2 linked regions of the Streptomyces sp. 2114.4 genome follow. The main gene of each other region encodes a partner of the protein of the gene in region 2 in a complex. Links are inferred from orthologs where the notes say so. Each region holds a gene or a part of one and is shown on either strand. Other genes may lie near its edges.

Region 1 (3,905 bases), 2.2 Mb from region 2 along the record:
GTGAAGGAGGTGTACGGGAATATCCGTCGAGCGGGCATGCCTGCGGACCCGGGGTCACCGGGTCCGTGCGCGGTGCGCTATCGCTCGCCGGCCGGGGCGGGGTGCTTCACGCCGAGCAGCACGGCGTCCCGGCCGTCCTCCTCGGTGAGCTGGACCTTGACCGTCTCCCGCAGCGACGTGGGGAGGTTCTTGCCTACGTAGTCGGCACGGATCGGCAGTTCGCGGTGGCCGCGGTCGACGAGGACCGCCAGCTGCACGGCGCGCGGCCGTCCGATGTCGCCCAGCGCGTCCAGCGCGGCACGGATGGTGCGTCCGGAGAAGAGCACGTCGTCGACGAGCAGGATGAGCCGGCCCTCGATGCCGTCGGCGGGGATGTCCGTGCGGGCGAGCGTGCGGGCCGGGCCCAGGCGCAGGTCGTCGCGGTACATCGTGATGTCGAGCGAGCCGACCGGGACCGTGCGGCCGGTGATCTCTTCGAGCTTGGCGGCGAGCCGTCGGGCGAGGAAGACGCCGCGGGTGGGGATCCCCAGGAGCACCACATCGTCCGCGCCCTTGGCGCGCTCGACGATCTCGTGGGCGATGCGGGTGAGCATCCGCGCGATGTCCGGGCCTTCGAGCACCGGGCGTGCGGGGAGCCGATCCGTCGTGTCGGAACTGCTTGCGTCCATATGAAACGGACCTCCTTCTCCGCCTCACGGGACGGACCTTAAAGGACGTCGGAATTACGCAGCCCAGGCTATCAGGGCCCCTCACAGGAGCGGTCCGCACCCCTGACGGGTGAGGGTCTGCCCCGTTCCGCTTGACGAAGTCAGATTACGCTGCGTAACCTCACAGTGAGTTACCAGCCCGCGGCGGAGCCGCATGTCGATACAGCCGTCTGGGGAGTTTTATGTCCAGCGAATACGCCAAACAGCTCGGGGCCAAGCTCCGCGCCATCCGCACCCAGCAGGGCCTCTCTCTCCACGGCGTCGAGGAGAAGTCCCAGGGCCGCTGGAAGGCCGTGGTGGTGGGTTCGTACGAGCGCGGCGACCGTGCCGTGACCGTGCAGCGCCTCGCCGAGCTGGCGGACTTCTACGGCGTTCCGGTGCAGGAACTACTGCCGGGGACGACACCGGGCGGGGCGGCCGAGCCGCCGCCGAAGCTGGTGCTCGACCTGGAGCGCCTGGCCCATGTCCCGCAGGAGAAGGCCGGCCCGCTGCAGCGCTACGCGGCCACCATCCAGAGCCAGCGCGGTGACTATAACGGCAAGGTCCTCTCGATCCGCCAGGACGACCTGCGCACCCTCGCGGTCATCTACGACCAGTCGCCCTCGGTGCTGACCGAGCAGCTGATCAGCTGGGGCGTGCTGGACGCGGAAGCGCGCCGTGCCGTGCAGCACGACGAGCTCTGATCCACCGCACCACCTGCAGAAACGTGCCGCCGCTCCGGACCTCCGGGGCGGCGGTTTCTGTGTACCGGCGCACGGACGGCGCGCACGGCGCGCGGACAGTGCACCAGGAGAGCCCCCGTACGGCGTTCTGCGGGCATGCGAAGGGCCCGGAGCACTGCCCTTCGCTCCGGGCCCGTTCACACGCTCTGCCGACCGCCTACTGCGCCTCGCGCCGCAGGCTCGGCTTCAGCTCCTTGAACCGGCCGAGGAGGCCGTTGACGAAGGCCGGGGAGTCGTCCGTGGAGAACTCCCTGGCGAGCTGTACGGCTTCGTCGATCGCCACCGCGTCCGGCGTGTCGTCCACCCACAGCAGTTCATAGGCACCGAGCCGCACGATGCTGCGGTCGGCCGCCGGCATCCGGTCCAGGTCCCAGTCGACCGCGTAGGTGGAGATCAGCTCGTCGATCCGGGCGACATGGTCCGCGTACCCCTCGACCAACTGCAGGGTGTATTCGTTCACCGGCGGCTGCCGGGGGTCGGTCCGGGCGTGCCGCATCCAGTCCGCGAGCACGGACTGCACATCGGCACCGCGCTGGTCGGCCTCGAAGAGTATCTGGAAGGCGCGCTTACGGGCCTTGGTGCGGGCAGCCACGGTTAGCTGTTCACCCGGCCGAGGTAGTCGCCCGTGCGGGTGTCGACCTTGATCTTCTCACCGGTGGTGATGAAGAGCGGCACCTGGATGGAGTAGCCGGTCTCCAGCTCGGCGGGCTTGGAGCCGCCGGTGGAGCGGTCGCCCTGCACACCGGGCTCGGTGTGCTTGATGGTCAGCTCGACCGCGGCGGGCAGCTCGACGTACAGCACCTCGCCCTCGTGCTGCGCCACGACCGCCTCGAAGCCCTCGATGAGGTAGTTCGCGGCGTCGCCGACGGCCTTGCGGTCGACGTGCAGCTGGTCGTAGGTGTCCATGTCCATGAAGACGAAGTAGTCGCCGTCCATGTACGAGAACTGCATCCCGCGCTTGTCGACGGTGGCCGTCTCGACCTTCACGCCGGCATTGAAGGTCTTGTCCACCACCTTGCCGGACAGCACGTTCTTGAGCTTGGTGCGGACAAAGGCCGGGCCCTTGCCGGGCTTGACGTGCTGGAACTCGACGACGGACCAGAGCTGGCCGCCTTCGAGCTTGAGCACCATGCCGTTCTTGAGGTCGTTCGTGGATGCCACGGTTGCGGAATCTCCTGGACTGCAGGTGGTGGGACCCCGGAGCACACGCCCACCGAACCTCTACGGCTCAGAGTGCGAGCAGCTCCTTGGTCGTGATCGTGAGTAGCTCGGGCCCGCCGTCCGCCTCGGGGCGGACGACGAGTGTGTCGTCGATCCGGACACCTCCGCGGCCCGGGATGTGAACCCCCGGCTCGACGGTGACCGGCACGCAAGCGTCCAGTTTACCCATGGCGGCAGGCGACAATTGAGGGTCCTCGTCGATTTCGAGCCCCACGCCGTGCCCGGTCCATGCTCCCAGCCGCTCCCCGTACCCCGCGGCGTCCAGCACATTTCGGGTCACCCGGTCCACCTCGCGGCACTCCACACCCGGCGCAAGTGCCTCGCGCCCGGCGCGCTGGGCTGCGAAAACGAGATCGTACAGTTCGATCTGCCAGTCCGAGGGCGTGGTGCCGATGACGAAGGTCCGGCCGATCTCGCAGCGGTAGCCGCGGTAATTGGCGCCCAGGCAGACACTGAGGAAGTCGCCTTCCTCGACCCGCCGGTCGGTGGGCAGATGCCCGGGGCGGCCGGCGTTCGGGCCGGTCGCGACGGAGGTGGGGAAGGCCGGGCCGTCCGCGCCGTGGTCCACCAGCCGGCGCTCCAGCTCCAGTGCCAGATGCCGCTCGGTGCGGCCAACCAGGATCGATTCCAGGAGTTCCCCCAGGGCCTGGTCGGCGATCTCGGCGGCGATCCGCAGACAGGCGATCTCGTCGTCGTCCTTCACCAGCCGCTGTCCCTCGACCGCGCAGGCCAGGTCGGTCAGCCGCAGCCGGGGCGCGACCTGGGAGAGGGCGCGGTGCCGGGTGACGGTGAGGTGGTGCTCCTCGACGGCCAGGGTGTCCGCGCCGGCCGTCGCGGCGAGGTCGGCGCCGGCCACCACCGGGTCGCCGCCACGGGTCGGCAGCACCGACACCCGTACGTCATCGGCCGGCCGGCCCTCGGCGGGATCACCGCTCAGCGGCCTGCCGCACAGCAGCACCTCGTCGGCCGGGCCCAGCAGCAGCGCGGCGCCGGGCGGCGCGCAGCCGGTGAGGTAGCGGACGTTCGCGGGGCGCGAGATCAGTGCGGCGGCACTTCCGGTCGCGGCTACGCGATCACGCAGCCGCGTGCGTCGGGCCGCGTACAACTCGGACATATCACGAGCGTACGGCGGCTCCCCCGGGGCGGCCGGTCGAGCGGGGCCGCCCGGGGGACCGGGCGGCCGTGGCTGCTACCAGTTCGGCGGGCTGGCGATGCTGCGGGCGACGACGTCGTCCAGCACCCGCACCGTCGTGGC
Region 2 (3,785 bases):
CTTGCCCTGCCGGTTGATCGTGTTGACCCCGGTGACCTTGACCGAGAAGACCGCCTCGACGGCCTGCTTGATCTGGGTCTTGTTCGCGCCCGGCGCGACGATGAACGTGTACTTGTTCTCGTCCAGCAGGGCGTAGCTCTTCTCCGAGACAACCGGCTTGACGAGCACGTCACGCGGGTCCGAGAAGGTCTTGCTGGTGACGACGGCCTCAGTCATCAGGCGTCGCTCCCTTCGGTCTCAGCGGCCTTGGGGCCAGACACGAAGGACTCGAAAGCGGCCTTGGTGAAGACCACGTCGTCGGAGACGAGCACGTCGTACGTGTTCAGCTGGCCCGGCTCCAGGATGTGAACCTGGGGCAGGTTGCGGGCGGACAGCCACGCGGCCTCGTCGCTGCGCTCGGCGACCAGGAGCACGTTCTTGCGCTCGCTGACCTTGCCGAGGAGAGTCTTGGCGGCCTTGGTGGAGATGTCGCCCTCGACCACGCCGGAAACGACGTGGATGCGGCTGTTGCGGGCCCGGTCGGTGAGGGCACCGCGCAGGGCGGCGGCCTTCATCTTCTTCGGGGTCCGCTGGCTGTAGTCACGCGGCACGGGGCCGTGGACGATGCCACCGCCGGCGAACTGCGGCGCGCGGGTCGAACCCTGACGCGCACGGCCGGTGCCCTTCTGGCGGTACGGCTTCTTGCCACCGCCGCGGACCTCGCCGCGAGTCTTGGTCTTGTGCGTGCCCTGACGGGCCGCGGCCAGCTGCGCGACAACGACCTGGTGGATCAGCGGAACGCTGACCTTGGCGTCGAAGATCTCCGTGGGGAGCTCGACGCTACCGGCCTTGTCGCCTGCCGGCGAAAGGATGTCAATGGTGCTCATCGGTTACCTCAGGCCCCCTTGGCCGCGGTACGGACCAGGACGAGGCCGCCGTTCGGACCAGGAACTGCGCCCTTGATGAGCAGCAGGCCCTTCTCCGCGTCAACGGCATGGACGGTCAGGTTCTGGGTGGTGACCCGCTCATTGCCCATACGGCCGGCCATCCGCATGCCCTTGAACACGCGGCCCGGGGTGGCACAGCCACCGATGGAGCCAGGCTTACGGTGCACGCGGTGGGCACCGTGGGAGGCCTTGCCGCCATGGAAGCCGTGACGCTTCATGACACCGGCGAAGCCCTTGCCCTTGCTCTTGCCGGTCACGTCCACCTTGACGCCGGACTCGAAGGTCTCAGCGGTCAGCTCCTGGCCGAGGGTGTACTCGCCGGCGTCGGCGGTACGGACCTCGACGAGGTGACGACGGGGGGTGACGTCGGCCTTCGCGAAGTGGCCCTTGAGGGGCTTGTTCACCTTGCGCGGGTCGATCTCGCCGAAGGCGATCTGGACGGAGTCGTAACCGTCCTGGTCATTGGTGCGCACCTGGGTAACGACACAGGGGCCGGCCTTCACCACGGTCACCGGGACGACACGGTTGTTCTCGTCCCAGACCTGGGTCATGCCGAGCTTCTCGCCCAGGATGCCCTTGATCTGCTTAGCCATCTCTTCCGCGCCTCTCAGAGCTTGATCTCGATGTCAACGCCGGCCGGAAGGTCCAGGCGCATCAGCGAGTCAACGGTCTTGGGCGTCGGGTCGAGGATGTCGATCAGGCGCTTGTGCGTGCGCATCTCGAAGTGCTCGCGCGAGTCCTTGTACTTGTGCGGCGACTTGATGACGCAGTACACGTTCTTTTCAGTGGGCAGCGGCACCGGGCCCGCGACCGACGCACCAGTACGGGTCACCGTCTCGACGATCTTCTTCGCCGAGGAGTCGATGACCTCGTGGTCGTAGGCCTTGAGCCGGATGCGGATCTTCTGTCCCGCCATGGCTACTTCGTAGTCCTGTCTCTCGTAAACGCTCTGGGACCCGATGTGCTGTGCTCCGTGAGGAGCACCGCCCTACCTCCGACCCCCGCGGTCGGGCGTGTCGCGCGCCTTCCGGTAAATCCCCACAAGGAGGATCCCTCTGGAAGGAATGCGTGGGGGTAGGACACCCACCGGGCGCCTGGCCGAGGCACCCCGCTGACGCTTCCCGGAAGATTCCCGTATTTCCGACCCTGAGAAGGGACGACGAATACCTGGGACTCGCTTCCGGTCCTCCCGGCGGGAGGCGCGCAGCATCGGCACTCAACCGAGCAACCTGGACAGTGTGCCATACAGGCCACGGCACTGGCCAACTGAAGCGGGAGACACTACCCGACCGCCGGGCTGAGCGGGTGCCCCCTCGGCCGCGGCGGGCCAACGGAGCGGCGGGAACCAGGGCCGCCACCACCCTGACTCACTTCACACCGGCGGCCCGTGGGCTGCACGCAGCGGATGGCGGCTCATCGGGCCGGCGGTAACGCTTCCGTGTTCCGCGATCCGTTAGCCGTCCCCCTCGTCACGGAATAACGCAGTCGGTCGCCGCTACCGGCGAAACAGAATATCCGCAGCACGAAGGGGCCCGGACATGCCGATCGCGCCGACACGGGCAGAGATCGATCAACTCTTTGCTGACGCCGGATGGCACCCCGCTCGCGACGCATCCGAAAGGGTCCGGGAATTAGCGGAGTTCGCCATTTGCCGACCTGACAGCACACGGTTGCCAGGCCAGACTCTTCCCGGAAGCGGAGGACGTCCTGCGCTCGTACGGGCCCCTCGACGTGCCCTTCTTCCCTGCCGCCGGGCACACAGACCGCTTCAACGCCTGCGCAAGATTCTGCAGCGATACGGCCGAGCAGATCTCCGACACCATGGACGATACGCGACAGCCAGTATTTCCCATTGGGTGGGAAAGAATCCAGAACGGGCTCGTGGCAATGGACCCCGATAATCGGATGTACTAACTGCACCACACCGGCGCCTACTACGCAGGAACAGGAATGCACGAAGCATTTTCCCACCTGTACACGGTGCGCCTTCAGCCCATCGAGGAATACCTCTCCTGACCCACCGAAGACCCCGACCCGAACGCCAAGGAGCCCCGCCCACCTGACGGTGAGCGGGGCTCCTTGTGAGCTCCGGGGAGCTACGACCGGATCAACCGGATCAACGGAATTACTTGTTGATCTTGGTGACCTGGCCGGCGCCGACGGTCCGGCCACCCTCACGGATGGCGAACTTCAGGCCCTCCTCCATGGCGACCGGCTGGATCAGCTCGACCGACATCTCGGTGTTGTCGCCCGGCATGACCATCTCGGTGCCCTCGGGGAGGGTCACGACGCCGGTCACGTCCGTGGTACGGAAGTAGAACTGCGGGCGGTAGTTGTTGAAGAAGGGGGTGTGACGGCCACCCTCGTCCTTCGACAGGATGTACGCCTGGGCCTCGAACGAGGTGTGCGGCGTGACCGAGCCCGGCTTGATGATGACCTGGCCGCGCTCGACGTCCTCGCGCTTGATACCGCGAAGCAGCAGACCGACGTTCTCACCGGCCTGGCCCTCGTCGAGAAGCTTCCGGAACATCTCGATACCGGTGACCGTGGTGGTGGTCTTCTCGGTCTTGATGCCGATGATGTCGACGGTCTCGTTGACCTTGAGGACACCACGCTCGATACGACCGGTGACAACGGTGCCACGGCCGGTGATCGTGAAGACGTCCTCGATCGGCATCAGGAACGGCTTGTCGACGTCACGCTCGGGCTGCGGGATCGCCTCGTCGACGGCGGCCATGAGCTTGAGGACGGAGTCGCCCCACTCCTTGTCGCCCTCGAGCGCCTTGAGCGCCGAGACCTTGACGACCGGAACGTCGTCGCCGGGGAACTCGTACTCGGAGAGGAGCTCACGGACCTCGA

What was found. The genes of interacting proteins can lie anywhere in the genome.
Region 1: the proteins of rpsJ (region 2) and nusB are in contact, whole or in part, in a solved structure (PDB 3D3B), measured with the Escherichia coli proteins. The link is inferred for Streptomyces sp. 2114.4 from one-to-one orthologs.

What each region holds. Positions count from the first base shown.
Region 1 is NZ_FYEY01000001.1:1,295,243-1,299,147, forward strand. Bases 305-3,181 are described here. They hold nusB (transcription antitermination factor NusB), read right to left. Parts: upstream 2,022-3,181; coding sequence 1,587-2,021; downstream 305-1,586. Other genes in these bases: pyrR (bifunctional pyr operon transcriptional regulator/uracil phosphoribosyltransferase PyrR), read right to left, coding at 305-668; bldD (transcriptional regulator BldD), read left to right, coding at 890-1,390; efp (elongation factor P), read right to left, coding at 2,024-2,590; CFW40_RS05605 (aminopeptidase P family protein), read right to left, coding at 2,658-3,181. In the rest of the region: more of pyrR, read right to left, coding at 78-304; more of CFW40_RS05605, read right to left, coding at 3,182-3,764; CFW40_RS05610 (Pro-rich N-terminal domain-containing protein), read right to left, coding at 3,840-3,905. UniProt on the Escherichia coli protein: Part of the processive rRNA transcription and antitermination complex (rrnTAC). The complex forms an RNA-chaperone ring around the RNA exit tunnel of RNA polymerase (RNAP).
Region 2 is NZ_FYEY01000001.1:3,471,296-3,475,080, forward strand. What follows is about bases 189-3,092. They hold rpsJ (30S ribosomal protein S10), read right to left. Parts: upstream 1,843-3,092; coding sequence 1,534-1,842; downstream 189-1,533. Other genes in these bases: rplW (50S ribosomal protein L23), read right to left, coding at 189-216; rplD (50S ribosomal protein L4), read right to left, coding at 216-866; rplC (50S ribosomal protein L3), read right to left, coding at 875-1,519; CFW40_RS38915 (SUKH-3 domain-containing protein), read left to right, coding at 2,583-2,840; tuf (elongation factor Tu), read right to left, coding at 3,052-3,092. Also shown: more of rplW, read right to left, coding at 1-188; more of tuf, read right to left, coding at 3,093-3,785. UniProt on the Escherichia coli protein: Involved in the binding of tRNA to the ribosomes. Part of the processive rRNA transcription and antitermination complex (rrnTAC). The complex forms an RNA-chaperone ring around the RNA exit tunnel of RNA polymerase (RNAP).